DNA from 4 places in the Staphylococcus sp. 231237_7MaSpsaltlick genome. Region 3 is predicted to be linked to each of the others. Evidence: riboswitches for the same ligand, from Rfam matches in the RefSeq annotation. Region 3 holds a riboswitch; each other region holds the start of a gene.
The links. A riboswitch is a leader RNA that binds a small molecule or an ion and turns the genes downstream of it on or off. The one in region 3 is predicted to bind S-adenosylmethionine.
Positions count from the first base shown of each region.

Region 1: another riboswitch for S-adenosylmethionine. It lies ahead of ACF91D_RS06245 (methionine ABC transporter ATP-binding protein); the one in region 3 lies ahead of ACF91D_RS02475 (aminotransferase class I/II-fold pyridoxal phosphate-dependent enzyme).
Region 2: another riboswitch for S-adenosylmethionine. It lies ahead of metX (homoserine O-acetyltransferase MetX); the one in region 3 lies ahead of ACF91D_RS02475 (aminotransferase class I/II-fold pyridoxal phosphate-dependent enzyme).
Region 4: another riboswitch for S-adenosylmethionine. It lies ahead of metK (methionine adenosyltransferase); the one in region 3 lies ahead of ACF91D_RS02475 (aminotransferase class I/II-fold pyridoxal phosphate-dependent enzyme).

Region 1 is NZ_JBICNX010000003.1:71,355-79,067, reverse strand. Features, by position in the region: gene ACF91D_RS06290 (GNAT family N-acetyltransferase) at 1-404, opposite strand, end outside; gene ACF91D_RS06285 (organic hydroperoxide resistance protein) at 1,361-1,786, opposite strand; gene aroD (type I 3-dehydroquinate dehydratase) at 2,115-2,834, shown strand; gene ACF91D_RS06275 (nitroreductase family protein) at 2,902-3,441, shown strand; gene ACF91D_RS06270 (thioredoxin family protein) at 3,508-3,828, opposite strand; gene ACF91D_RS06265 (arsenate reductase family protein) at 3,971-4,324, shown strand; gene gcvH (glycine cleavage system protein GcvH) at 4,499-4,879, shown strand; gene ACF91D_RS06255 (toprim domain-containing protein) at 5,177-5,569, shown strand; gene ACF91D_RS06250 (thioredoxin family protein) at 5,566-5,865, shown strand; SAM riboswitch class I at 5,921-6,028, shown strand; gene ACF91D_RS06245 (methionine ABC transporter ATP-binding protein) at 6,112-7,137, shown strand; gene ACF91D_RS06240 (methionine ABC transporter permease) at 7,130-7,713, shown strand, end outside.
Region 2 is NZ_JBICNX010000002.1:324,368-332,080, forward strand. Features, by position in the region: gene serS (serine--tRNA ligase) at 1-885, shown strand, start outside; gene ACF91D_RS04570 (AzlC family ABC transporter permease) at 1,213-1,914, shown strand; gene ACF91D_RS04575 (AzlD domain-containing protein) at 1,911-2,240, shown strand; SAM riboswitch class I at 2,371-2,470, shown strand; gene metX (homoserine O-acetyltransferase MetX) at 2,531-3,499, shown strand; gene ACF91D_RS04585 (DUF2232 domain-containing protein) at 3,804-4,730, shown strand; gene ACF91D_RS04590 (DHH family phosphoesterase) at 4,745-6,712, shown strand; gene rplI (50S ribosomal protein L9) at 6,709-7,155, shown strand; gene dnaB (replicative DNA helicase) at 7,186-7,713, shown strand, end outside.
Region 3 is NZ_JBICNX010000001.1:496,584-504,296, reverse strand. Features, by position in the region: gene ACF91D_RS02485 (PTS sugar transporter subunit IIC) at 1-556, shown strand, start outside; gene ACF91D_RS02480 (aggregation-promoting factor C-terminal-like domain-containing protein) at 1,083-1,814, shown strand; SAM riboswitch class I at 2,021-2,130, shown strand; gene ACF91D_RS02475 (aminotransferase class I/II-fold pyridoxal phosphate-dependent enzyme) at 2,190-3,347, shown strand; gene ACF91D_RS02470 (D-lactate dehydrogenase) at 3,374-4,372, shown strand; gene copZ (copper chaperone CopZ) at 4,664-4,870, opposite strand; gene ACF91D_RS02460 (heavy metal translocating P-type ATPase) at 4,924-7,308, opposite strand; gene ACF91D_RS02455 (SulP family inorganic anion transporter) at 7,667-7,713, opposite strand, start outside.
Region 4 is NZ_JBICNX010000029.1:2,948-10,660, reverse strand. Features, by position in the region: gene menE (o-succinylbenzoate--CoA ligase) at 106-1,497, shown strand; gene menC (o-succinylbenzoate synthase) at 1,512-2,516, shown strand; gene yidD (membrane protein insertion efficiency factor YidD) at 2,513-2,749, opposite strand; gene ytkD (RNA deprotection pyrophosphohydrolase) at 2,810-3,289, shown strand; gene ACF91D_RS26475 (alpha/beta hydrolase family protein) at 3,270-4,058, shown strand; gene pckA (phosphoenolpyruvate carboxykinase (ATP)) at 4,175-5,764, opposite strand; SAM riboswitch class I at 5,930-6,042, shown strand; gene metK (methionine adenosyltransferase) at 6,152-7,348, shown strand; gene ACF91D_RS26460 (NERD domain-containing protein) at 7,440-7,713, shown strand, end outside.

The DNA of each region.
Region 1 (7,713 bases), on a different contig from region 3:
TTGCCACTAATATTGTTAGAAATTAAAGAAGTTAATAATATTTCAATTTTCTTTTCTCTACAAATTTGAAATAAATGTTCCATCAATAGTTCTGCGATTTGCTCTTTTTCTTCATGATCTGAGCCGTTAGCGCATAAATTTTCTATGATCGCTTTGTGAGTTAATCCATAAGATTGATCATGAATTAAAGTCGCGGCACCAACTAATTCACTACCTTCAAACACACCAATTACGTTATGATGATTGTTATTTATATCTAGAATATCGGTGAGTACATTTTTTGATATGCAGTGTTCATTCTGGTATTTCCACGCGTATACTTCAAGTTTTTTATGGATGCCTTGCAATAAAAGCGAATAATAAATCGATAAATCTTCAACTGTCAAATAACGAACGTTTCTCATTAAAAGGCCCCCTAAATATTTGAAGTAAAAACTTAAATCAATATTTTGATAATTTTATTATAATATTAAAGGAAAAAATTTATTTGAGCAATACTATTTTTGATTTTTTATGAAAAGTTAGTAGTACGTTTAATTTGAATATAAAATAATCTATCAATTATAAAATGTGTAAATTTAATTAGTTGAATTTTTTTAGAACTCATTTATATATAAAAATTATGATATAATGTGGTGAGATACATATTTGAAAGAGAGGGCAAAGATTGTGACGTCAATTATCACAATAGTTGTTTCGCTAATCGTTCTTGTCCTGATTGCTTTTTTGGTTTTAATTACTTATTTTATCTTAAATGATAAAGACGACAGATTCTAATATTTATTTGATGATTTATAAAAAGAAATCAAGATTTAAACAAAAAAGATTTTGGGACAAAAATCCTAGAAAAATAGCACTCAGATAATTGAATTTAATTTATCTGAGTGCTATTTATTTTATATTATGTATTGTTGGCTCGCTTTCCTAGGGGACAGCTTCAGCCTGTAGTCTTCAGCTTGTCCTGTTCCCTCAGGAGTCTCGCCAAAATACGTCGTTCCAATAAAAATTCAAATTAAAATATACTTAATAAAATAAGGCCTTTTCATATAATTTGATAATCACTACTAAGTTAAATGAACAAGGTGTCTTAAATATAAAGGTCATGACATGTTTCAACTTATGCTGCCAATGGCAATTTCAATACATATTTCTTTAAATGATATGTCATGCTATGTTAATACAATCGTTGAAATAATCTCTGACAATAAAAAAATGAATTCAAACATCATCGTGGAACGATGTCTTATCATTCTAAATGAATATTAAAAAGGCAATTTCTATATGATTTCAATAGAAATTGCCTTCTTATCGTTGTCCAAGAAATTTGTTTCTTAGACGCTTTGTATTTTATATTAAGTGCTTATTTTACTACTTCAACACTTAAATCTACATCAATATTGCCACGTGTTGCTTTTGAATATGGGCAAAAGTCGTGTGCATCTTGTAAATACTTTTCAGCATCTTCTTGTGATAATACATCTTTCACTTTTGCATCTATTGAGACGCTTAATTTTGGACTTTCTGCTTCAGGATCGTCTTCTAAACGGACTGTTAAAGTTACTTCTGGTTCTGCACCACGAACTTTATTTTGTTTTAAAATTAAATCAAATGCACCATTAAAGCATGACGCATAACCTGCTGCGAATAATTGTTCAGGATTTGTACCCTTTTCAGCATCAGCTTGAGCTGGTGGAATTACCGCTACGTCAATTGCTTTGTCATCAGTTTGAACGTGTCCATTACGTCCACCTGTATTTGTTGCTTTCGTTTCATATTTTACTGCCATTTAAAATACCTCCTTAAGGTCTTTATTCTTATGTCTACCCATTGTATAAAATTTAAACCATAGGAATTCGTTTTCATTATAAAATAAATTTTAATATGCTTGATGCAATATGCATATACCATCAAATTGGAGTGTATTATAGGCAGAAATGACTCAGGTTATGTAACGGGACTGGTTGTAATAAATAACTTTATCGTGGTGTGAAATGAATAGCGCAGTAAATGTGTTATGTATTGCTGATTCTGCTGAAAATAATAACTTGGCATTGTGTTATTTTCAAAATTTGTTATACAATAATTTTAATTATCTTACAAAGGGAGTACATATAATGACAAAAGTCGATATTGCTGTGACGATAGCTCCAGAAAACAAAATAACTGAAGAAACACTACAACAATTAAAACTGTATAGTGACTCATTTGAAATTATTGAATTGCGCATAGATCAGTGGCAAGCGTACAATAATGAATTATTGGAGCAAACTATTGAGTCAATAAAAGAGTTGAATATCAATAAACGATTATTGGTGACTTATAGAACGCAATCACAAGGTGGTGCAGGAACACTTGAAGATGATAATTATAGACAATTGTTATTCAATATTAGCAATGTCAATGGTGTTGATTTACTAGATATTGAATTTGACAAGTCTGTTAACAGAGATTTATTCATAGCACTTGTAAATGATGTGGAATCACAAGGTGTGGAAACTGTATTGTCATATCATGATTTCAAACAAACGCCGCCTATAGAAGAATTAAAGCATTTATATTTTAAAATGCATCAATTGTCACCAAGCTATATCAAGGTTGCTGTGATGCCACATGACAAGATGGATGTGCTACGCTTGTTAGAAGTGGTTTCTGAAACCGCTGATACAGTATCAGAAAAGGTGATTGGCATATCAATGTCTAAATTAGGTATTGTTTCAAGGACTGCGCAAGGTGTATTTGGTGGAGTAGTTTCCTATGGTTGTTTGGATACACCGAAAGCACCTGGTCAAATTCATGTTGAAACATTGAGAGCACAGTTGAATCTATATGAGTAATTTGAAAATATCGTCATTCTACATTATAATTGATAATAGTTATCAATAGAGAAAGGGCGATATAACTATGGAACTGCAAGAGGCTATTTCACAACGTAGAAGTGTAAAAATCTTTAAGAGAGATATGACTATAGATGAAGATGCATTATATGATGCGATTAAAAAGGCTGCTGATGCACCTAACCATGGACACAGGGAACCGTGGAGAGTGATTCACGTTGCTAAAGATAGATTGGGAAATATGAGTAAACAACTAACTCAAATTGCGTTTCATGATAAACCGAAAAAGCAAGAAGATCACTATCAAGTCGTTACTAATTTAGGTGGTATGTTGGTCTTGATTTTAAAGGAAGACCCTCATCAATTAGAAGGTTTAGAAGATCATTTGGCGTTTGGTGCTTATGTACAAAATTTAATGCTATTGTTGCATGAAGCAGGAATAGGTACATGTTGGAAGACGCCGCCTTATATTTTTGACAAAGAAGTCCAAGCTCTATTTAATATTCAGGAAAACGAACGTTTACTAGGATTTTTATATTTAACTGACTTAGAAGATAAAATGAATTATAGACCACGACATACCGAAAATATAATTGAAAAGTTTTAGCCCATTAAAAAAGGAGTGAGACCAAGAAGTCTATATCAATAGATTTTAGTCTCACTCCTTAATTTATTATTTAAATGTTTCTGCTAAGAAAGATTCAACTTGTTCTGGTGATTTAGCATTTGCAGAATGTAAGTGTGCTAATTTATTTCCATCTTTAAATACGAGTAGACTTGGAATTCCCATCACTTCATTGTCTGCAGCTACATCTTCTAATTCATCTCTGTTAACTGTAAACCATTGGTAATCATTATATTTTTCAGTTATTGGATCAATCCACATATCCATAGCTTTACAATCAGGGCACCAGCCTGCTTCGAATTTAACAATGACTGGTTGATCACTTTGAATTGTCTCTTTAAATTGATCAGTTGTATTAATAGGTTGCATAATTAATTCTCCTTTTTGATAGATTAGTAATACTATTATAGCGAAATTATAATTCTAATAAAAAAAATTAGCTTAATAATTAGAGCGTTTTATGAATAAATTTGATATATTAGTGATAACTAGACATAGGAGGTACAGAATAATGATAAAATTTTACCAGTATCCTAATTGTACAACATGTAAAAAAGCAGCAAAATTCTTAAAAGACTATGGCGTTAGCTTTGAACCAATTGATATTGTACAACACACACCTACTAAGAGTGAATTTAAAGAAATTTTAGCTGGAACAGATATTGAAATTAATAAACTTTTCAATACGCATGGCGCAAAATACAGAGAGTTAGGTCTCAAAGATAAGATAAATGATTTAACAGATGATGAAAAACTAGATTTACTAGCTTCAAACGGTATGCTAGTTAAACGACCACTTGCTGTATCTGGTGATAAAGTGACTGTTGGCTTTAAAGAAGACGAATATAAACAAGTTTGGTTATAAGACAATATTAGTCATGGCAATCAAGTAAAGCATAATAAATTTACAAAAAATGAAAACGCTTTATAAAAATGAGCGAAAAACGGTTGAAGGTGCAATGTTATCCCACTTTATAGTTGCCCTAATACCTTTCATATGGCATCATGAATATGTAATAACATTTAGGAGGGGATACTCGTGGCAGTACCAAACGAATTAAAATATTCTAAAGAACATGAATGGGTAAAAGTTGAAGGAAATACAGCAACAATTGGTATTACTGAATACGCTCAAAACGAATTAGGAGATATCGTATTCGTTGAATTACCAGAAGTTGATGATGAAATTAATGAAGGCGACACTTTTGGTAGTGTTGAATCTGTAAAAACTGTTTCTGAATTATATGCACCACTTTCAGGTAAAGTACTTAGCTCAAATGATGAGTTAGAGGATAGCCCTGAGTTTGTAAATGAATCACCATATGAAAAAGCATGGATGATTAAAATTGAATTAAGTGATGAAAGCCAATTAGAAGATTTATTATCAGCAGAACAATATTCTGAAATGATTGGTGAATAAACATGACTGAAACTCCTTGATCCTTTGAATCTGGGAGTTTTATTTTTATATGTAAAAATAGTGCAAATTATATTAAGGGGATGAATAATCTTTAACAATATAAAAAGAAGATGTTATATGCCGTGGTAATGCATAAAATAGATGCAATAATTAAATGTGAACAATTAAGTTATAGTCACATTTATCTAGAGTGTGCAAAGGTTACATGATAAAAATGTAAATAATGTTTATGCTTATTAACTAATGTGAAAAACTTAATAGAAGAGAATAACTATCAACATTTAGAGGGTGGATATCATGACGATACTGAACCAAGTAATCATTGTCGAGGGGAAGTCCGACAAGAAGAGGGTAAAGCAAGTTATAGATCAGCCAATTGAAATTATTTGTACGAATGGTACAATGGGCGTTGATAAATTAGATGCAATGATTGAATCATTATATGGAAAACAAGTGCATATACTTGTTGATTCAGATAATGAAGGTGAAAAAATCCGTAAATGGTTTAAACGTTATTTAAGTGAAAGTCATCATATTAGAATTGATAAACAATATTGTGAAGTTGCAAAATGTCCAAAGCCATATCTCTCACGAGTCCTAGAAAAAAATGGATTTAAAGTAAAGGATGAAGAGAGCATGGCAAAGGCTCAAATAGATTATATAGCTGAAAGGGTTAGTTTATTAACATGAACGTAGCAAAAGAAACGCGTGTCGATATACATGAACACGATGATAAAGAGAAATCACTGGTGTTTGGCTATACACCTACGTGTGGAACATGTAAAATATCTGAACGAATGTTAGACATCGCTAATGAAATCTTACAATTACCAATTACGAAAGTGGATTTGAATTTTTATCCAGAATATAGCCAAAAGCACGAAATTCAATCTGTACCCGTACTATTAGTCATGTCAAAAGGACAAGAGATAAAGCGTATTTACGCATTTCAGTCGGTACCTTATTTATTAGAAAATTTAAAATAGTTATTGACGAATCTCTAGTGCGATGGTAGGATTATTGATAATTAAATAAATGAAACTCTTATCACGAGAGGTGGAGGGATGTGCCCTACGAAGCCCGGCAACCGTCTGTAACAGAAATGGTGCCAATTCACAAAAAGTCTTATTGGACTTTTGGAGATGAGAGAAGCGGCAAATGCTTTCTCTATTCTTCGGTGAACAAGGGAAAGCATTTTTTAATTGATAGAGCAATACAAGGAGGCAACTATGATGATTGAGTTAAATCAAATAGTGAAAAGGTACAAAACTAAGAAACAAGACGTACTTGCTGTAGATCATGTTGATTTAAGCATTCAATCAGGCTCAATCTTTGGGGTAGTTGGTTTTTCTGGTGCAGGAAAGAGTACTTTAATCAGACTCTTAAATAATCTCGAACAGCCTACTTCAGGAGACGTTATCATTGATGGCGATACTATAGGGAAACTATCAAAATCAGAATTACGTAAAAAACGTCAAAAAGTGAGCATGATATTTCAACATTTTAACTTACTATGGTCAAGAACGGTTTTAAATAATATTACGTTTCCATTAGAAATTGCAGGTGTTTCAAGATCAGAAGCGAAACAACGTGCACTAGAACTAGTGGAGCTAGTAGGATTGAAAGGTAGAGAGGACGCTTATCCGTCAGAACTATCTGGTGGTCAGAAACAACGTGTTGGTATAGCAAGAGCATTGGCTAATGAGCCGAATGTATTACTATGTGATGAAGCAACGAGTGCACTTGACCCCCAAACAACAGATGAAATCTTAGATTTGCTGTTGAAAATCAAGGAACAACGTAATTTAACAATTGTGATCATTACACATGAAATGCAAGTCATTAGACGCATATGTGATGAAGTAGCCGTGATGGAAAATGGCCGAGTAATTGAACAAGGTGCAGTAACATCTGTCTTTGAAAACCCACAACACGATGTGACAAAACGTTTTGTCAAAGATGATCTAAATGATGATTTTGATGAGTCTATTACTGATTTAGTACATATTGATGATAATTCGTATATCGTACGTTTAAACTTTACAGGTAATAATACGACTGAACCACTTATCTCATATATTACAAAAACACATGATATTGATGTGAATATATTAGAAGCCAATATCAAACATTCTAAAGACGGTTCCATCGGATTCTTGGTATTACATTTACCGTCATTAGATTCAGAAAAGTTCGAAAAGTTCAAAAATGATTTAGAAGCGCAACATGTTTCATTGGAGGTGTTAAAGCATGGGTAATTCATTTAGTGACATACTCCAAGAAATGATTACAATGCCAAATGTTCAATGGAGTGAGGTTTGGATTGCAACATACGAGACATTGTATATGACAATTGTTTCTACGATATTTGCATTTATCTTTGGTTTGATTTTAGGTGTGTTATTATTCTTATCTGCTAAAAGTGATTCGAAGGCAGCTAGAATATTTTATAATATTGTATCGTTCATTGTTAACTTGTTCAGAGCGATACCATTCATTATCTTGATATTACTATTAATTCCTTTTACAAGCTTAGTACTTGGAACAATTAGTGGACCTACTGGTGCTTTACCAGCACTAATTATCGGTGCTGCACCATTCTATGCACGATTAGTCGAAATTGCATTTAAAGAAATCGACAAAGGTGTTATCGAGGCAGCATGGTCAATGGGTGCAAATACTTGGACTGTAGTTAAAAAGGTATTAATTCCTGAAGCAATGCCAGCATTAATCTCAGGTATTACGGTTACTGCCATCGCATTAGTTGGTTCAACGGCAATTGCCGGAGTTATTGGTGCAGGTGGGTTAGGTAACTTGGCATATTTAACTGGATT
Region 2 (7,713 bases), on a different contig from region 3:
GATTTTGAAGAAAAAGCACATTGGGACTTAGTAGAAGAATTAAAAATGGTCAATTTTGAACGTGCAGCTAAAGTATCTGGCGCTAGATTCATTTTCTTAACAGGTGAAGGTGCACAATTAGAAAGAGCATTGATGAACTATATGATTACGAAACATACAACACAACATGGTTATACAGAAATGATGGTACCGCAATTAGTTAATGCTGATTCAATGTATGGTACTGGTCAATTACCTAAGTTTGAAGAAGACTTATTTAAAGTTGAAAAAGAGGGTCTATACACAATACCAACTGCAGAAGTACCTCTGACAAATTATTACCGTAATGAAATTATCGGGCCGGATGAATTACCAGCTAAATTCACTGCCCAATCAGCATGCTATCGTAGTGAAGCGGGATCAGCTGGTCGTGATACAAGAGGTCTTATCCGTTTACATCAATTCGATAAAGTTGAAATGGTTCGTTTTGAAAAACCAGAAGATTCTTGGAAGGCACTAGATGAGATGACTGAACACGCAGAAGCGATTTTAGAAGAATTAGGCTTACCATACCGCCGTGTTATTTTATGTACAGGCGATATCGGTTTCGGTTCAAGTAAAACTTATGATTTAGAAGTTTGGTTACCAAGCTATAATGAATATAAAGAAATAAGTTCTTGTTCAAATATTACTGATTTCCAAGCACGTCGTTCAAATATTCGTTTTAAACGTGATAAAAATGCTAAACCAGAATTAGCACATACACTTAATGGTAGTGGCTTAGCAGTAGGACGTACATTTGCTGCAATAGTTGAAAATTATCAAAATGAAGATGGTTCTGTAACAATTCCCGAAGCGTTAGTACCGTATATGGGTGGAAAAACAGTCATCAGTCCTATTAAATAAATTATTAAAAGTGCGTAGTTAAAGTATTAGCTACGCACTTTTTTATATGTACGGAGAGGGTAGGGGAGGTGTAAAAGTTGAGTATGAGAAATACATAAAAACAATGTTGCTAAAGTTATTAAATCGATTTAAAAAGTGATGACGCAACAGGGGAGTCTAAAATAAAACATAAAATTCTGAATTATTTTTAAAGCTTTTAAACAATGTTATAAGACACTCGTTAGTCTAACCTCACACAAGCGAACGTCTAAAAGTATTGATTGTTTTTATGCTATTGTAATAGAATGAATTTACTGTTTTTAGAGTTGAAGGGAAGAGGGTGGAAAAATGGGGAATGGGGCGCATATGACTTTTAAACAAGGTGTAAAAGCGTGTATTCCTACTTTGTTAGGTTACGCTGGTGTTGGTCTGTCTTTTGGAATTGTTGCAGTGGCCTCGGGTTTTAGTATGTTGGAAATTATTTTACTTTGTTTGTTAGTATATGCGGGCGCGGCACAGTTTATTATTTGTGCGCTTGTTATTTCTGGTACCCCTATATCTGCAATTATATTGACGACGTTCATTGTGAACTCAAGAATGTTTTTATTAAGTATGACACTTGCGCCAAGTTATAAAAACTATAGTTTATTAAATAGAATCGGTCTTTCTACATTAGTAACAGATGAAACATTTGGCGTAGCAATTACGCCACACTTAAAAGGTGAGAAAATCAATGACCGTTGGTTACATGGGCTAAATGTCACGGCATATGTGTTTTGGACATTTGCGTGTATTATTGGCGCGGTCTTTGGAAAATACATACATCAACCAGAATCGCTAGGATTAGATTTCGCAATTACGGCTATGTTTATTTTCTTAGCTGTTTCACAATTTGAAGGGATTAGACGTTCAAAAATAAATATATATTTTGTATTGATTATATGCGTGATTGTAATGATGTTTGCCTTAAGTTTATTTATGCCTTCATATTTAGCTATTATATTAGCTTCGACAATTGCAGCGCTAATTGGGGTGGTGATGGAACGTTGACAACGACAATACATATGTTAACAATTATCGTGTTATGCGGCGTGGTAACGTGGATCACGCGTATTATTCCGTTCATTTTGATAACTAAGATAAAGCTATCTGAAGGCGTGATTAAATGGCTTTCATTTATTCCAATTACATTATTCACCGCTTTAATTATCGACGGACTTATCGAGCAACAAGATGGCGTGGTGGGTTATAGTATTAACGTGCCATTCTTAATAACTATGCTACCGACGATTGTCATTGCTGTGATATCACGCAGTTTAACAATTACTATACTTAGTGGCATTGTCATTATGGCAGTATTACGTTGGGTATTTTAAACAATCCTATTGAAGTAAGTTATATTATCCGTTAAACTAAAAATAATTAGAAAATTGAGATATTTCAGATTATACTAATACATTAACTTTATCTGAATTTATAAGCATAGTTTTATACAATTAAAATCAAATCTTATTTCGAGAAGCTGAGGGACTTGGCCCGTGGACGCTTCAGCAACCGGCTTATAAAGTACGGTGCTAATACCAACGATAGACTCGAATGATAAGTATTTTTAACTTCTTACTTATTTTATGAGTGGGGAGTTTTTTTACTAAGTAGGAGGTAAAACATGACGAATTATACGGTTGATACATTAGAATTAGGACCATTCACAACAGAGTCAGGTGAATTCATCTCAAACTTAAAACTGCGTTATGAACATGTAGGATTAAAAGGACAACCACTTGTTGTGGTTTGTCACGCTTTAACAGGCAATCATTTAACGTATGGGACAAATGAAAATCCTGGTTGGTGGAGAGGTATTATTGACGGTGGTTATATGCCTATTAATGATTACCAGTTTTTGACATTTAATGTTATTGGTAGCCCTTATGGTTCAAGTTCTGCGTTAACAGACCCAAACTTCCCTGAAACACTTACGTTAAGAGATATCGTACGTGCGATAGAATTAGGTATTGAAACATTAGGATTTGAAAAGATTAATATATTAATTGGTGGTTCATTAGGTGGCATGCAAGCAATAGAGTTATTATATAATCGTAAATTTGATGTTGAAAAAGCAGTGATTCTTGCTGCTACAGACAAAACATCATCTTATAGTCGTGCGTTTAATGAGATAGCGAGACAAGCGATTCATTTAGATAATAAAGAAGGTATGAGTATTGCAAGACAGTTAGGATTTTTAACATATCGTTCGTCTAAGAGTTATGATAAGCGCTTTTCACCAGATCAAGTTGTAACTTATCAAAAACATCAAGGTAATAAATTTATGAATCATTTTGATTCTCTATGCTATTTAACACTCCTGGACGTCTTAGACAGCCATGACGTAGATAGAGGACGCAACGATGTAGATGAAGTGTTTAGTAATTTAGATACTAAAGTAATGACGATGGGCTTCACAGATGATTTGTTATATCCAGATGACTTGGTAAGTGCCGTGGGAAAACGTTTTAAATATCATAAACATTTCTTTGTTCCAGATAACGTAGGTCATGATGGCTTTTTACTGAATTTTAATGACTGGGCTCCTAATTTATATCACTTCTTAAAAGTATATAAAATTAAAAGAAAATGATTTAATAACACTAATATATATTCAATTTTAGGATGGGACTGTATGACTACTTTCGGTAGGGGAGGGTAGGCTAACGTATATAGTACATCCTTTTTTGTGTAAGCATTTAAGATGAGTGACATAAAGTGAAATTTTAATGTAGCAATATTTGGAAGGTAGCATCGTAAAATGTTGGTTAGTCTATTCGTTTAATAAATTCGTAACTATATAAAGTGTAGTATATCGTTATCTTCTGTATTTGGATTGCCAATAATTGTATAAAAGTTTTAAAGAGGTTAAAATAATAGTTATAGTCAAAAATAGTATGGGAGTGGCGAAATTGTTTTCAAAAATATACCCTAAAGTAACTGTGCTTAGTATCTTAACGCTAATCGTAGTAGCTTTAGCTTTACATATATTACCTCCGTTAGGCCTGGTGTTAAGTATCTTTGCTACGATTCCAGGTATTATCTTATGGCATAAGTCTATTGAATCATTCGGTTTAACAGCAGTCATTACAGTAGTGTTAACAACATTATTAGGTAATATATTTGTGTTAAGCACCATGGTCATCATACTCTTAGTGAGTTTTGTGATTGGCCAATTATTGAAAGAACGTACATCTAAAGAACGCATACTCTATATAACAACTACATATATTAGTATGTTCTCGTTAATTGCGTTTATGGGACTACAAACGTTTGATAAAATACCGAGTTCTACAATTTTGGTAAAACCAGTGAAAGATTACATGCATAACGTCGTTTCTGGAATTGCGGGAAGCGCTGAATACAAGCAAATGCTTGAAGAAGGTTTTCGCCAAATGTCAGTTCAATTACCAAGTTATGTAATTATCGCAGTATTTCTACTTATTTTAATCAATTTAATTATTACTTTTCCAATTTTACGTAAGTTCAAAATCGCTACACCAATATTTAAACCATTATACGCTTGGCAAATGAAACGCTCGCTATTATGGATGTATATTATTGTCTTGATTTGTGTTATGTTTGCGAGCCAAGCAGGGACTTTCCAAAGTATCGTTTTAAACTTTGAAATTGTGTTATCATTATGTATGTATATTCAGGGCTTAAGTGTTATTCACTTTTTCGGAAAGGCAAAATCAATGCCAACCGCGCTTTCTGTGTTATTCATGGTTATAGGGACAGCTTTAATGCCATTAACACATATTGTAAGTCTCCTGGGTGTTATAGATTTGTGTATTAACTTAAAAAGTATCATTAAAAAATGATTTGAGGTGGAAAAATGAACCGTCAATCCACTAAAAAAGCGTTAGTTTTACCATTTATTATTATGGCGCTCACAGCAATTGCACTTGTAGTAGTTTGGTTTGTTTTTAACCAGCTCATTGCAGGCATAGCGACAGTTGTATTAGTGATTATTATTGTAGTAACAGCAATAATGGTAAGACAAGCTTTGCAGAAATTAGATAGCTATGTTGATAATCTAAGCGGTCATATCTCCGAAGGCAATAATATCGCAATTAAAAGTTTGCCAATCGGTATGATTATCTTAGATGAAAATGAAAACATAGAGTGGATGAACAAATTTATGTCGGAACGCTTAACGCGTAATGTAATTTCCGATCCAGTTAATGAAGTATATCCTAATATCTTAAAACAATTAGAAAAAACACAAGAAGTTGAGATTTCTGAAAACGAGTACCACTACCGCGTACGTTATTCTGAGAAAGAACATGTATTATATTTCTTCGACATTACTGAAGAAGTACAAACAAATAAGTTATATGAAGATTCTAAACCAATTATTGCTACATTGTTCTTAGACAATTATGACGAGATTACGCAAAATATGAATGACACACAAAAATCAGAGATTAACTCAATGGTTACGCGTGTGATTAGTAGATGGGCTAGCGAGCATAACATTTATTTCAAACGTTATAGCTCTGATCAATTTGTTGCTTATTTAAATCAAGATATATTAAACAACATAGAAGCAACAAACTTTAGTATTTTAAGCCAGTTGCGTGAAAAAAGCGTTGGTTATCGTGCACAATTAACATTGAGCATTGGTGTCGGAGAAGGGTCGGAAGATTTAATAGATTTAGGAGAACTATCGCAATCAGGCTTAGATTTAGCCCTAGGACGTGGTGGTGATCAGGTTGCTATCAAGAATATGAACGGAAATGTACGTTTCTATGGTGGTAAGACTGACCCAATGGAAAAACGTACACGAGTTAGAGCACGCGTTATATCACATGCGCTTAAAGATATTCTGATGGAAGGTGACAAAGTTATTATCATGGGGCATAAACGTCCTGACTTAGATGCAATCGGTGGTGCAATTGGTGTTTCACGTTTTGCAATGATGAATAACTTAGACGCGTATATCGTCTTAAATGATTCTGACATTGATCCAACATTACGACGTGTTATGGACGCAGTAAATGAAAAACCAGAATTAAAAGATCGTTTTATCACATCGGATGAAGCTTGGGATATTATGACTTCTAAGACAACGTTAGTCATTGTAGATACGCATAAACCTGAAATGGTCATTGATGAAAATATTTTAAATAAAGCTAACCGTAAAGTGGTTATTGATCATCATAGACGTGGTGAAAGCTTTATTTCAAGTCCATTACTTGTTTATATGGAACCATATGCAAGTTCAACTGCAGAGCTTGTGACAGAGTTACTTGAGTATCAACCGACAGAACAACGTTTAACACGTTTAGAATCAACAGTAATGTTTGCTGGTATTATTGTAGATACGCGTAACTTTACGTTACGTACAGGTTCTAGAACCTTTGATGCAGCAAGTTACTTACGTGCGCACGGCGCAGATACAATATTGACACAACATTTCTTGAAAGATGATCTTGATACGTATATCAATCGTACTGAATTGATTCAAACAGTGAAACTACAAGAAAATGGCGTGGCTATTGCACACGGTTCGAACGATAAAATTTATCATCCTGTTACAGTTGCACAAGCTGCCGATGAACTGTTAAGTTTAGATGGTGTAGAGGCTTCGTACGTAATTGCAAGAAGAGAAGAAAATGTAATAGGTATGTCTGCCCGCTCACTTGGTGCTGTCAATGTGCAGTTAACAATGGAAGCCCTTGGTGGTGGTGGCCATTTAACTAATGCAGCCACACAGTTAAAAGACGTAACAGTGGATGAAGCGATAGAAAAATTACAACAAGCTATAACAGAACAAATGAGTAGGAGTGAAAATGCATGAAAGTAATATTCACACAAGATGTAAAAGGTAAAGGTAAAAAAGGCGAAGTTAAAGACGTACCAGTAGGCTATGCAAACAACTTCTTATTAAAGAAAAATTATGCAGTAGAAGCAACACCTGGTAATTTAAAACAATTAGAACAAAAAAATAAAGCTGCAGAAGCAGAGCGTCAACAAGAAATTGAGGATGCTAAGCAATTAAAAGCACAATTAAGTGAAATTGAAGTCGAAGTGTCTGCTAAAACAGGCGAAGGCGGTAAATTATTTGGTTCAGTAAGTACGAAACAAATCACGCAAGCATTACAAGAACAACACAACATTAAAATTGATAAACGTAAAATGGATCTCCCAAACGGTATTCATGCATTAGGTTACACTAACGTACCAGTTAAATTAGATAAAGAAGTTGAAGGTACAATCCGTGTACACACAGTTGAACAATAATAGTGGATTGAGATATGAGGTGTAATCACAATGGATGGAATGTATGAACAAAATCAAATGCCACACAGTAATGAGGCTGAACAGTCTGTCTTAGGTGCCATTATCATAGATCCAGAATTAATCAACACAACTCAGGAAGTATTACTTCCTGAGTCATTTTATAGAGGCGCACATCAACACATCTTTAGAGCAATGATGAACCTCAATGAAGATAACAGAGATATTGATGTGGTAACCATTATGGATCAATTGACACAAGACGGTCGATTGAATGAAGCGGGTGGGCCTCAATATCTTGCAGAATTATCAAGTAATGTGCCGACAACACGTAATATCCAATACTATACCGAGATTGTATTTAAGCACGCAACTAAACGTAAATTAATACAAACTGCAGATAGTATTGCGAATGATGGTTATAATGATGAGCTGGAACTAGATACGATACTTAACGACGCTGAACGTCGTATATTAGAATTATCATCCTCACGTGAAAGTGATGGATTTAAGGATATTCGAGATGTACTTGGTGAAGTATATGAGAATGCGGAATTATTA
Region 3 (7,713 bases):
TAATTTAGTCAATACATTTACAGAATTGCAACCAATATTGATGTCTATGCTTATTGCATTAGTATTTAGTTTTATAATTATCTCACCGATATCAACTGTAGCTACTGCATTAGCTATAGGTATTAGTGGTTTAGCGGCTGGTTCTGCTTCACTTGGAATTGTGGCATGTGAGGGTGCGTTAGTTGCAGGTACGTTAAAAGTAAATAGAGCAGGAGTACCTATAACAATCTTTTTAGGCGGTGTGAAAATGATGATACCTAATATGGTAAGGCATCCTATTATTTTACTACCAATTTTCACAAATGCATTAGTCACTGGTTTTGTTGGCGCACTAATAGGAATTGGTGGGACAAAAGAATCAGCAGGATTTGGAATTATTGGGCTTGTTGGACCAATAAGTGCATTTAGATTTATGGAACATTCAGTATTATTGAACTTAATTTATGTATTTATTGCGTTTTTTGTAGTTCCATTTGTAATGGGATATTTGATAAATACATTTTATATGAAGACATTGAAATTATATGATAGACAAATCTTCAAATTCTTAGCGTAAAATTATACATAATAGCTAAAACGCATGGTTTATTTTGTAATATAATGTAATGTTTTGAAAATTGTATAAAAGAATCACATTTGATAAAAAGGCCACATAACAGTGACCTTTTTAATTTTAGACAAAAAAATTTGCAAGTTTCACTCCAAAATATAATTTTTTTATCTTTTTGTCATTTTACATTTGTGTAACAAAAAGGATGGTTGTAATAATTCAGACTATGAGATGTCATTCAACGAACAAAGTATAAAGCTTAATATAACAACACTATACACAATATATTTTGAAAAAAACGTGAGAATTATGCATTACAAAACAAAACAGCAATGTTTCAATGTTACAAAACGCCTTTGCTTTTGTAAAGTTTTGTTATGGAAGTGTAATATAAATAGCCGAAATATGTGTTATATTATTTGTGGCGAAAAAATAAAACACAAAAATTAATCGATTTCAGCACATACGATAAATAATTTAACGAAAATATAATTTTACTTAAAAAGATTTTAATTTGGAGGATTTTTTAATTATGAAGAAAACAATTTTAGCATCATCATTAGCAGTAGCATTAGGTGTAACAGGATATGCAACAACAGCAGACCACAATCAAGCTCACGCTTCAGAAGAAAATATCGACAAAGCGCATTTAGCTGATTTAGCTCAAAACAATCCTGAAGAATTAAACCAAAAACCATTACACGCTGGCGCGTATAACTATAACTTTGTTTTAGGTGGAAATGAATATACATTCACTTCAAATGGTCAATCTTGGTCATGGAATTACACAGCTGCAGGTGCTCAAAGTGCAACTTCTAGCTCAGTACAAGACGTAACTACTCAAGCAACTACAAACACTAACGAAACTTCAGCTAGTGAAGTAAGTGTCCAAAAACAATCAAGCAATACTCCAGTAGCAGCAGTTGAAGCGCCTAAAGCTTCTTCTAATACTCAAACAAGTGCTGCAACTAGAACTTACAAAGCTGCTCAAACATCAGCAGCATCAACTGGTGGATCAGTTAAAGCTCAATTCTTAGCTGCTGGTGGTACAGAAGCTATGTGGAATTCAATTGTAATGCCAGAATCAAGCGGTAACCCAAATGCAGTTAACCCAGCTGGTTACAGAGGTTTAGGTCAAACTAAAGAATCATGGGGAACTGGTTCAGTAGCTAGCCAAACTAAAGGTATGATTAACTACGGTGAAAGCCGTTACGGATCAATGGAAGAAGCAATTAATTTCCGTGCTGCTAACGGATGGTGGTAGGATCTAAAATAACTCAATAGAAACATTGAGTTATTTTAGATTGAACAACCCGAGGCATTTATGTCCTGGGTTGTATTATTTTATTAAGATTTTATATAAGTGACGTCGAAATCCTCTTTTTTATGAAGGTTTTGACGTCATTTTTTTGTTTGAAATTAGATTGACAAGCGTGAATATTCTGATAAAATTAATAATAATTTAAAATAAACTTATCCAGAGAAGCTGAGGGATTTGGCCTGATGAAGCTTCAGCAACAGACTTTGATATAAAAGTACTGTGCTACTTCCAACAAGCATTTGTGCTTGAAAGATAGGTGACATGTGTAACTATATGCCACACAGGTCGGCATATAGTTTTTTTAATAGGAGGAGTTTTATGGCAATTTCGGATAGATTGGCACAGATACCAGATAGTTATTTTGCAAAAACAATGGGACAGAAAGTAGAACATGGTCCTTTACCATTAATTAATATGGCTGTAGGTATTCCTGATGGTGAAACTCCCAAAGGAATTATTGACTGTTTTGCTGATGCGCTACGTCAGCCTGATAATCAAAAGTATGTTGCTTTCCATGGTAAAGACTCATTTAAGCAAGCAATAGTAGATTTTTATCAAAGACAATTTCAAGTTGAATTAGATAAAGAAGATGAGGTGTGCATTTTATATGGTACTAAAAATGGTCTTGTAGGTTTACCTACATGTATCGTGAATCCTGGAGAAAATGTGTTGTTACCAGATCCAGGCTATACAGATTATAAAGCTGGAGTATTACTTGCCGATGCACAACCACAACCACTCGTTTTGGAACCACCTTATTATTTACCTCAGTGGGACAAAATAAGCAAAGAAACATTACTCAATACACGTTTAGTTTATTTGACTTATCCAAATAACCCGACAGGTTCAGTTGCTACAAAATCAGTATTTGATGAAGCGATTGAACGTTTTAAAGGAACAAAGACAAAGATTGTTCATGATTTTGCATATAGTGCATTTGGCTTCGATGCTAAAAATCCTAGCATATTGCAGTCAGAAGGAGCAAAAGATCTAGCAATAGAAATATTCTCACTATCAAAAGGTTATAACATGTCAGGATTTCGTGTTGGCTTTGCTGTTGGAAACAAAGACATCATACAAGCATTAAAGAAATATCAATCACATACGCACGCAGGTATGTTTGGTGCATTGCAAGACGCAGCAACATACGCTTTGAATAACTACGATGCTTTTTTAGACGAACAAAATTTAACATTTAAACGTCGTAGAGATGAGTTTGAAGCTAAATTACAACAAGCAAATATACCTTTTGAGCCAATGAAAGGTGGTATTTTCTTATGGTTACGGACACCTAAAAACTTTAATGGAGAAAGTTTTGTTGATTATTTATTACAAGAACAGTCAATCCTTGTTGCACCAGGTATACCATTTGGAGAACACGGGGAACATTATGTGCGTATTTCTTTAGCGTTAGATGATGCATCGTTACTAGAAGCTGCAAAAAGAATACAATCGCTTAAGCACCTTTATGAATAGAATAATCTGATTGGAGTGATTAACTTATGACAAGTATTAAAATTTTTGGAGTAAGAGAAGAAGATATACCTTATATTAAAGCATGGTCTACAAAACACAATATAAATGTTGATTTAGATGAAGCACTACTTTCATCAGAAACTGTCGATCGCGTAAAAGGGTTTGATGGTGTTTCAATATCACAGCAAATTCCTTTTGATGAAGATGTATACCGCAAGTTACATGAATTTGGTATTAAACAGATTGCGCAACGAAGTGCTGGTTTTGATATATATGATTTCGAGTTAGCTCAAAAATATGATTTAATTATTTCTAACGTACCATCTTATTCGCCACATTCAATTGCTGAATATACGGTATCACAAGCACTTAATCTGGTTAGAAACTACAATGATATCCAACAAAAAACAGCTTCATATGATTTTAGATGGCAACCAGCTATCTTATCACGCTCTATTAAAGACTTGAAAGTTGCAGTTATAGGAACTGGTCGCATCGGTTCAATTGTTGCCAAAATATTTGCGCAAGGTTTTGAAGCTGAAGTTATTGCTTATGATATTGCGCCGCAGGACAGTTATAAGTCATTTTTAACTTATACAAATAGTATAGAAGAAGCTGTAAAAGAGGCAGATATTGTTACGGTGCATATCCCTGCAAGTAAGGATAATGATTATTTATTTGATGATATATTGTTTAATGAATTTAAACGAGGATCAGTATTTATCAATTGTGCTAGAGGTTCCATTGTAAAAACTAGTGCGCTATTACATGCGCTAGATAACGGTATTTTAAAAGGTGTAGCACTTGATACATATGAAGGCGAAAAGGGATTGTTTCCAAGTGATCAACGAAATTCTGAATTAGAGGACGAGGTATTAAAGCAACTTATCGAACGTCAAGATGTTATTGTTTCACCTCATATTGCCTTTTACACAGATGCAGCCGTTGAAAATCTCATTGTGGATGCTTTAGATGCGACAGTCGATGTTATTAAGACTGGTGATACTAAATTACGTGTAAATTAATAAGTAGGCAAGTGTGTATGTCTTAAATCGTAAGCTATTTTAAATATAAAAAGGGAGTGCGACAGAAAACTAATTTTTTAGAAAAGATTTCTGTCTCACTCCCGGCAAGGAGGACTAGAGTTGAAAAAGCTCGATTTAAAAGTTTTTTCAACTCAGTCAGCTACTGCTATTACACTAAGTTGAGACCGAGACATTATATATGTCCTAGCCACTTTACTTTGAGAACAAGGGTTAAGTGTCTTACGTTTTTATTTCAGCAAAGATACTTATATTTGATAAGTTTTTGAGATATTATTTTACGTCATAACCTTGCTCTTCTATTGCTTCATACATGTTTGGTGCTGCGACTTTGTTATCATCATAATCAACTTTAACATTACCTTGATCAAGATTAACATCAGCTGTTGATACACCATCTAGATTTGTTAGTGCACTTTCTACTGCATGTTTACAGTGTTCACAACTCATTCCTTCTACTTTAATTGTTTCGATTGCCATATCAATCACCTCCTTAAAATAATAAACTTCATTTGAATCATCTCAAAATTTAATTATAATTTCATGCGTTTTAATCTGAGTGCATTAGTGACAACACTTACTGAGCTTAAAGCCATCGCGGCACCAGCAACCCATGGTGCAAGTAATCCAAGTGCAGCAATTGGAATGCCTGCTACGTTGTAACCAAATGCCCAAAATAAGTTTTGGCGAATATTACGTATAGTTGATTTACTAGCTGTAATTGCTTTAGGTACTAGTAATAAATCACCACCAAGGATGGTAACATCAGCAGCTTCGATGGCAACTTCTGTACCTGTACCGATTGCTATGCCGATATCCGCTTGGACTAAAGCTGGGGCATCATTTACGCCATCTCCTACCATTGCTACCGTCTTATTATTAGCTTGTAATGATTCAACTTTAGATGCTTTTTCTTCTGGTAACACTTGTGCTATTACTGTGTCTATACCAACTTGTGAAGCGATGGCTTCAGCAGTACGTTGGTTATCACCAGTTAACATGACAACTTCTATATTTAAATCGTGTAACTGTTGGATTGCTTTGTTAGTAGAATCTTTGACTGTATCAGCTACTGCTATAGTGCCACGTAATTGTTGGTTAATCGCTATTAACATGGCAGTCTTACCTAACTGTTCGAATTGAGATAATTGTAGCTCAGAACAATCAATATCCACATGATATTCTTCTAAGAATTTACGGTTACCCACTAATAATGATTTTCCAGCAATCGTGGCTTTGATACCATGCCCAGGTACTGCTTCAAAATCATCAACTTCTAATAAATTAACTTGTTCTGATCTTGCATAATTAACAATAGCTTCGGCGAGTGGGTGTTCAGAAGCTTTTTCAGCGCTAGCTAATAATTGTAATGTTTCATTATCACCATCAAAGTCTGTGACTACAGGCGTTCCATGTGTGATTGTTCCAGTTTTATCTAAGACAACAGTATCGATTTGATGTGTACGCTCGATATGTTCGCCACCTTTGAATAAAATACCATTCTCTGCTGCTTTTCCTGTACCTACCATAATAGAAGTAGGTGTAGCTAAACCAAGTGCACAAGGACAAGCGATAACCAGTACAGCAATTGCTGCTACTAAGGCAGGTTCAAATTGACCTTGGCGAACTAAAGTAATCCATATCATAAATGTTAGAATTGCGATACCAACTACAATAGGTACAAAATAACCAGATATGATATCGGCAAGTCTTTGGATAGGTGCTTTAGAACCTTGAGCTTCTTCTACCACTTTAATAATAGAGGCGAGCGCAGTGTCCTTACCAACTTTTGTAGCTTCGATTGTGATAATGCCATTTTTATTCATTGTTGAACCAATCACATAGTCACTTTGTGTTTTTTCAACTGGTATAGATTCACCAGTTAACATAGATTCATCGATAGAAGTTTTACCTTTGAGAATTTTTCCATCTACAGGTATTTTCTCTCCAGGTTTAATAATTAAATAATCACCTTCTACAACTTCGCTTAAAGGTACCATTTGTTCCTTGTTATTACGTAGCACACGTGCTTCTTTAGCTTGTAAGTTTAGCAATTCGCTTAAGGCATTTGTCGTTTGTGATTTTGCACGTGCTTCCAAATATTTACCAAATAAAATCAATGTTATGAGTACAGCACTCGTTTCGAAATATAAATGCGGCGTATAATTGGTATTGTTTAGCCATTTGACCATTTCATACAAACTATAAAAATACGCTGCACTTGTTCCTAAAGCTACTAATACATCCATATTTGCTGAACCATTTCTCAAGTTTTTATATGCACCAACATAAAATTGCCAACCAATAATGAATTGTATCGGAGTTGCTAAGATAAATTGAAACCATGGGTTCATTAATATAGAAGGCAAATGCATGTTAAAGAGATGCACAAACATAGTTAATAGTAATGGTAAAGCTAATATAGCCGAAATAACTAATTTTGTAAGTTTATGTTTTAACTCTAATGCTTTGTGTGATTGTTTTTCATCAGCTTCTTTTTTGAGTTGAGCATCATAGCCTAATTTTTGAATTTTTTTAATTAAAGTCTCAACTGAAGTTGAATTAGGATTATATATAATTGTAGCATTTTCAGTTGTAAGATTAACGTTGGCTTCATCTACGCCATCAGTGCGATTTAATACCTTTTCAATACGGTTAGAACATGCTGCACATGTCATGCCTGTAACTTCTAAGTCGACTTTGTCATTTAATACGCCGTACCCTGTTTTTTCAATTGTATTGGAAAGGTCAGTAGGTGTAGTTGAACTAGGGTTATAAGTTATTGTAGCTTTTTCAGTTGTTGCGTTAACATTTGCTTCAACGTCATCCATTTTATTTAAATTTTTCTCTATACGGTTAGCGCAAGCTGTGCATGTCATACCTGTAATATTGAAAGTAGTTTTTTTCTGTTCGTTCATTAAGTTATCCTCCTTTCGATTTGTAAATGATTAATCGTAACATTAGAACCTTTTACAACATAAATATACCCCTAGTAGGTATAAAAGTCAATGTTATTGTTTTAAAAAAGAGGGCTAGGTACACAAAATCAAAATTGATTTCGTATTCCTAGCCCTTCAAGACATGGCAATAATAACATATTAGTGTCGTACTTAAATTTTAAGTATTATAGCTGTTGGTTATATCTTGTGATGAATATCTAAATGATTAAAATAATTGTTTTGATTTTTTACTATAGCTTAGGTTTGTCGAAGCTTAGCAAATGACTAAAATTGGCTTGATGTTTTTACACTATAAGATATGCGATTGAAAATGACTTTATAAAAGATGTTCTTGGTTTACTTTACTTAATTCGTTAACAATTT
Region 4 (7,713 bases), on a different contig from region 3:
TATGCTGTGTAATGAATTTCAACGACAAAGCAAAAATTGAAACTGATACCCTGTTAATTAATATAAAACGCGTTATAATGAATGGTGAGATGGAGGAATGTTAGCGTGAAATTTTGGTTGGAACAACAAGCAGAAATAAATGGAGATGGATGTTTTTTAGATGATGGAGTAAATCAAGTTACCTTTAAGGATGCATATCAATATGTAACGAGACTGGGTTATGTGTTAGCAAAATACGATCCTAAGAGGGTGGGACTTTATATAGATAATACCATTAAATCAGCTTTGTTAATCAATGCCTGTTGGGCGGCTGGTATTGAAGTTGCATTGTTGAATACGAGATTAACGCAACAAGAAATGATGGCTCAAATGTCTTCAATAAATGTTAAATATATTATTGCGACACATGAATTGTCATTATTGGACTTTAAAATTATACAGTTAGCAGAGCTTGAGTCTAACATGTCGGATCAACAAATTGTACCTCACTTTTCATTAGAAAGTATTGCTTCTATTATGTTTACTTCTGGTACGACTGGACCTCAAAAAGCAGTACCACAAACATTTGCCAATCATTTTGCGAGTGCACTTAGTTGCAAGGAAAGTTTGGGGTTTGACGAACAAACGAAATGGTTGTCTGTGTTACCAATCTATCATATATCAGGGTTAAGTGTACTATTAAGAGCGATGATTTCAGGTTTTACTGTGCGTCTTGTACAAAAATTTGATGCTACGCAAATGCTTGATATTATTGTGAACGAACGACCTACACATGTCTCATTAGTACCACAAACGTTGAAGTGGCTAATGGATAGTGGTTTGACCAAGCCGTTTAATATCAAGCGTATCTTATTAGGTGGTGCTAAATTATCTAGCGCATTAATTGAAGAGGCATTAGCTTATAATTTACCAATATATAATTCATTTGGCATGACAGAAACTTGTTCTCAATTTCTAACAGCGTCACCTGAAATGTTAAGTGAGCGATTTGATACTGTTGGAAAGCCAAGCTCTAATGTCGCAGTGAAAATTAAAGACCCAGATTATAATGGTCATGGTGAGTTACTAATTAAAGGTGGTAACGTGATGAATGGGTATTTATATCCACAAAATACTGCAGATAGCTTTGATTCAGAAGGCTATTTTAAAACGGGTGATATTGCAGAAATTAATAGCGAAGGTTATGTAATGGTATATGATCGACGTAAGGATTTGATCATTAGTGGTGGTGAAAATATTTATCCATATCAAATAGAATCAATTGCCAAACAATATCCAACAATAGAAGATGCATTATGTATTGGTATTAAAGATGATGTTTGGGGTGAGGTGCCATGTCTTTATTATGTGGCTCAAGAGGAGATCCAAGAACTTGATTTAAAAGATTACTTAGAACAACATTTAGCAAAATATAAAGTACCTAAAGTATATAGACGAGTTCAAGCATTGCCATATACCTCTACTGGCAAATTGCAAAGAAATCAATTTAAATCATAGCTAGGAGTTTTCTTATGAAATTGATTGAGATGAAACTATTTGAATATCAAACGCATTTTAAACATCCTGTGATAACACCCAAGGCCAAATTAGACTATAGAAAATCATTATTTGTGAGTCTAAAGATGAGTAATGGTAAAACGTATTATGGTGAGTGCAATGCATTTGAAACAAATTGGTATGATGATGAAACAATATCAGACGTCTTATCTCAAGTTAAATATTGGTATAAAACTTATCAAGGAAAGACCTTTGATTCAATGCAAACCGTTCAAGCATCCTTGGAAGGATTGGAAGGTTATCCTGCAACAAGAAGTATGTTAGTGATGGCGTTTTATCAAATGTTCTATAAGCTAGAACAATTTAATGTGCCTTATGGTGCGACTGTGAGCGGTTTAACAGATAGTAATTTACTACAATTGAGAGAGACAGAGCCGCAAAGAGTTAAACTTAAATGGTCTGATAACATATTGAATGATGTTCAAAAGGTTCAAGCTCTACCATTTAATTTACAGATAGCTATTGATGCTAACGAAAGTTTAACGGATAATGAACGAGATAAATTGCAGATTTTAAGTGAAGCGGACATACTTTATTTGGAGGAACCATTTGCAACGTTGGACCAATTAATGGCATATGACACTAATACGATTCCCACTGTAGCGATTGATGAAAAAGCGACATCGAAAGCAAATATAATAGATGCGTTACATAGATATAATGTCGAGGTTATCATTGTCAAACCGTTTAGGTTAGGTGGTATTGATCGCGTAATCGAATTAATTGATGTTATTAAACAATATGGTGGTAAAGTGGTTATAGGTGGCATGTATGAATATGGATTAAGTCGCTATTTTACAGCGATGGTTGCTCAATGGGCAGACTTCCCAAGTGATATTACACCAGCTGGATATTATTTTGAGCAAGATGTAGTTGCAAATTCAGGCATATTAAAAGGAGGTTCTATTCAATTTGAACCTCCAACAGTACTGACATCAAGACTTAAACGTATATATTAATCTTTAGTTGACTTATTCTTCTTTAACGGAACTGGATCGAATCCGCCTTTATGCAGTGGATGGCATTTCAGTATGCGTTTGATTCCTAGCCATGTACCTTTAAATGGACCATAAACAACGATTGCTTCGCGTGTGTATTCAGAACAAGTAGGATAGAATCTACACGTTGCTGGTGTCACGGGTGAAATATAATGTTGATAAATATAAATGAGTCCAAGGAAAATTTTTTTCATATAATTAGCCTCCAACTAAAATCATAGCATTGTTAGTTTAACATAGAAAGAGGAAGAGTGATGAGCGTGAAGTTTAAAGATAAAGAAAATGATAATGTATATTTAACGTATAAAGACGATTCAGATATTCCTGACGGTGAACACGTTCTAATCATTCCGAACTATCAAGGGAAATTATTATTCACACAACATAAAGTAAGAGGTATTGAATTTCCGGGAGGCAAGGTTGAACCTGGGGAAACCAGTTTAGTTGCTGCAAAAAGGGAATTGTTTGAAGAAACTGGTGCTGTTGGAGAAACATTTCATTATATTGCCCAATATTATGTAGAAAGAACTTGCGGTAAAAGATTTACAAAAGATGTGTTTATGGTCACCGTAGATGTCTTAGAGCAACAGTTAAATTATTATGAAACGCACGGTCCTTTATGCTTTAATGATGTTTCAGAAGTACCGAGCAACAAAAAGAGCTATTTATTGAAAGATGCAGCAATTTTACAATGCTTAGAAAGAGTGATGGAAATTGGCTTTTATAAATCATAAGCGCATGCCAGTCGAGAGTTTAGATCATATATTTGAAGAGGTTACGTACTTGGTTGATAATTTAAAGGTTCGTGGTCTGATGATGCGACCAACACGTACTGTGAAACGCATAGTTATATATTTGCGCGGAGGTAAAGGACAGGTAGGGATGGTTCGTACAGGACGTTTGATGCAATTTTCTGATGCGCACACTTTAGTATTTGGCCCTTATTATCGTGGCAATAATGGTAGTGAAGGTAAAGATGAATTTTATGGTAGTGATTTGGATGATGTATGTGTTGCTGTTCGAATATTACATGACATGTATCCCGATGCTGCAATACATATGATTGGTTTTTCTAGGGGTGGCTTACAAGGTTTATTAACTTTCCAAGCATTGCCAGTTTCAAGCTTTATCATTTGGGGTGGCGTGTCGAATATACATTTAATGTATGAAGAACGTGTTGATTTAAGAGGAATGTTACGCAGAATGATTGGTCATCCAAAGAAAGATTATGCGGCTTATGCTAAGCGAGATGCATTGACATCAATAAACTCAGAGTGTCCGCCCATCTTCATTGTGCATGGTGGCAAGGATAAACAAGTAGGTATACATCAAGCATATCATTTAGAATGTAAATTGTCTGAAAGAAACGTGACATTTCGTACATTTTATCAAATGGATGAAGGTCATGTACCAAGACCTCCTGCAATTAAATATGCATTAAACGCTGTTAAGCAGTGGATGACGGATGTTGAAAATGATTGTATTCAGCAACACTACATGTAATATAAGCGTCTTCTACAATGAGTTGGAATATAATAGCCTGAATGTTTAAAAAAATATATATTTTTGTTAATTAATATAAAAAAGACCGTGTGTTAGGCACACGGTCTTTTTTGGTATTATTTAAATCCACCATTTTTTGCTAGGTCAGATACTTCTTCACCAAACTTTTCAAAATTACGTTTGAAGCGGTCGATTAAATCTTGAGCTTGCGCTTTGTACTCATCTGATTTGCTCCAAGCGTTAATTGGATTTAATAATGTTTGAGGTACATCTTCGACATGAATTGGAATATTTAATCCGAACATATCATCTTTAATGTATTCAGCATCTTTAAGTTTACCGGTAATGGCTTGGTTTACCATTTGTCTAGTATAGTTTAAGCTGATTCTTCTACCAACACCATATTTACCACCAGTCCAACCAGTGTTCACGAGATAGACATCAACATCATGTTTATCGATTAGGTCTCCTAGTAAATCTGCATATACCTTTGCATTTAATGGCAAGAAAGGTGAGCCGAAGCATGTTGAGAATGATGGTTCAGGTTCTGTAACGCCACGTTCAGTACCTGCTAATTTAGCAGTGAAACCACTTAAGAAATGATACATTGCTTGATCTTTAGATAATTTGGAAATTGGAGGTAATACACCAAATGCATCTGCAGTTAGGAAAATAATTGTATTAGGATGTGCAGCTTTTGATGGTGTTACAATGTTATCAATATGATTGATAGGGTATGCAGCACGTGTATTCTCTGTGTATTTATTATCATCGAAATCTACATCACCGTCTTCATCAACGACAACGTTTTCTAAAATTGTTCCATACTGGATAGCGTCGTAAATTTGTGGTTCCTTTTTATATGAAAGGTTAATTGCTTTTGCATAACAACCACCTTCAATATTGAAGATTCCATTGTCATTCCATCCGTGCTCATCATCACCAATTAATTTACGTGTAGGATCTGCGGATAACGTTGTTTTACCTGTTCCTGAAAGACCGAAGAATAGTGCAACATCGCCTTTTTCGCCGACGTTAGCAGAGCAATGCATACTCATAATATTATCTTTCGGCAACAGGTAATTCATTACAGAGAAAATACCTTTCTTCATTTCACCTGCATATTCAGTACCACCGATTAAAATAACTTTGTGTTTAAATGAAGTAATGATAAATGTTTCAGAATTTGTACCATCTACTTCTGGATTAGCTTTAAAATGTGGCGCTGACACGATTGTGAAATTAGCTTTAATTTCTTGTGCTTCTTCTTTAGATTTTGGACGTATAAACATGTTTTGGGCGAATAAATTATGCCAAGCAAGTTCATTGATTACTGTTAACTTTAACTGTGATTCTTCGTCACTACCTGCATAACCATTAAAGACATAAAGTTCGTCCTTTTGATCTAGGTATTCAAGAACTTTGTCATATAATTTTAAAAATGTTTCCTCTTCGATAGGTTGGTTGATATTGCCCCAATCGATAGAATCTCTATAAGATGGTTCTGTCACGATGAATTTGTCTTTAGGTGAACGTCCAGTATATTTACCAGTCTTTGCATTAATTGCTCCAAGTTCTGTTAATTCACCCTCACCATTATTTAAAATCTTGTTATACAATTGTGTTGTAGAAAGTTGGAATAATGATGACGTTTTGCCCAAAATGTTTTCGATTTTATTAGTGTATGTGTATGTATCTACAGCCATACTCAATCCCTCCAAAGTTATTTGTATTGTAAGCCTTTACAATTAAAAAGTATAACACATATGATTTATTAGTACACATCATTTTAAAGGGAATTTAAAATTTATATTAATAAATGTTAAATTGACATTATTACTTAACTTCGGTACTATAGTGATTAACGGATTCTCTTATCCTGAGAGGCGGAGGGACATGGACCCAATGAAGCCCAGCAACCTCTTCTTAATACGAAGAAAGGTGCCAAACCGTTTGCAGACAAATACCGTCTGAACGATAAGAGCGAATGGACGTATTAGGGCCTTCTCTCTATTTAATATAGTGAAAGGGCCCTTTTTTAATGAGCTCACAGTATAGAGAATATTCGTAATTTAAAACTAAAGGAGCAAATTATGACTTACAATAGAAGATTATTCACATCAGAATCTGTAACAGAAGGACATCCAGATAAAATTGCCGACCAAGTTTCAGATGCGATTTTAGATGAAATATTAAAGGATGACCCAAATGCACGAGTAGCTTGTGAAACGACAGTTACGACTGGTATGGCGTTAATTTCAGGTGAAATATCAACAACTACTTATGTTGATATTCCTAAGGTAGTAAGAGAGACAATTAAAGAGATTGGCTATACGCGTGCTAAATTTGGTTATGATAGTCAAACAATGGCAGTATTAACAGCGATAGACGAACAATCACCTGACATCGCTCAAGGTGTGGATACTGCATTAGAATATCGCGATGATTTATCTGAGGCTGAAATAGAGGCTACAGGTGCCGGAGACCAAGGCTTAATGTTCGGCTATGCAACAAATGAAACAGATACTTATATGCCATTGCCAATTTTCTTATCTCATCAATTATCTAAACGTTTATCAGATGTAAGGAAAGATGGCATATTAGACTATCTTCGCCCAGATGGTAAAGTGCAAGTAACTGTTGAATATGATGAACATGATAAACCAAGCCGTATTGACACAATTGTAGTTTCTACGCAACATGCTGAAGATATTGAATTAGAACAAATTCAAAATGATATTAAAGAGCACGTTATTTATCCAACAGTTCAAAAAGATTTACTAGATGAACAAACAAAATTCTACATCAATCCTACTGGTCGATTTGTAATTGGTGGACCTCAAGGAGATGCGGGCTTAACAGGTCGTAAGATTATTGTAGATACGTATGGCGGATATGCACGCCATGGTGGTGGATGCTTTAGTGGTAAGGATCCTACAAAAGTTGACCGTTCAGCAGCATATGCAGCACGTTATGTAGCTAAGAACATTGTTGCAGCAGGCTTAGCTGATAAATGTGAAGTGCAACTTGCTTACGCAATTGGTGTTGCAGAGCCAGTTTCTATATCAATCGATACATTTGGTACAGGCAAAGTGAATGAAAGTGTGTTAGTTGAAGCGGTTAGAACTCACTTTGATTTAAGACCGGCAGGAATTATAAAAATGTTAGATTTAAAACATCCTATTTATAAACAAACTGCAGCATATGGTCATTTTGGTCGTACGGATGTGTTGTTACCATGGGAGAAACTTGATAAAGTCAACTTATTGAAAGATTCTGTACAAGCATAATAAATTGCCTTAAGTGTAGAGTTTACACTCGAATAAACAGATGATTTCCATTATAATAAAGTTACTGATCACATAAAGGAGCGTTATTGTTATGAACTCATTGGGACCTTTAGAAATTGGTTTAATCGTGGCAATTATCGTAGCAATTATTTGTTTGATTTTATTTATTGCTGCTTTAAACAGTAAGAAGAAAGCACAGAAAAAGATTGAAGAGCAATATCAATCTAAAGAACAAAAGTTAAAAGAAACACACGAAGAAGAATTAGAAAAAGAAAGAATCGAAAATAAAAAGACTGTTACAAAACAAAAAGAAGAATATGATGCGACAGTCAATACTAAAGATAGAGAAATTGATGCACTGAAAC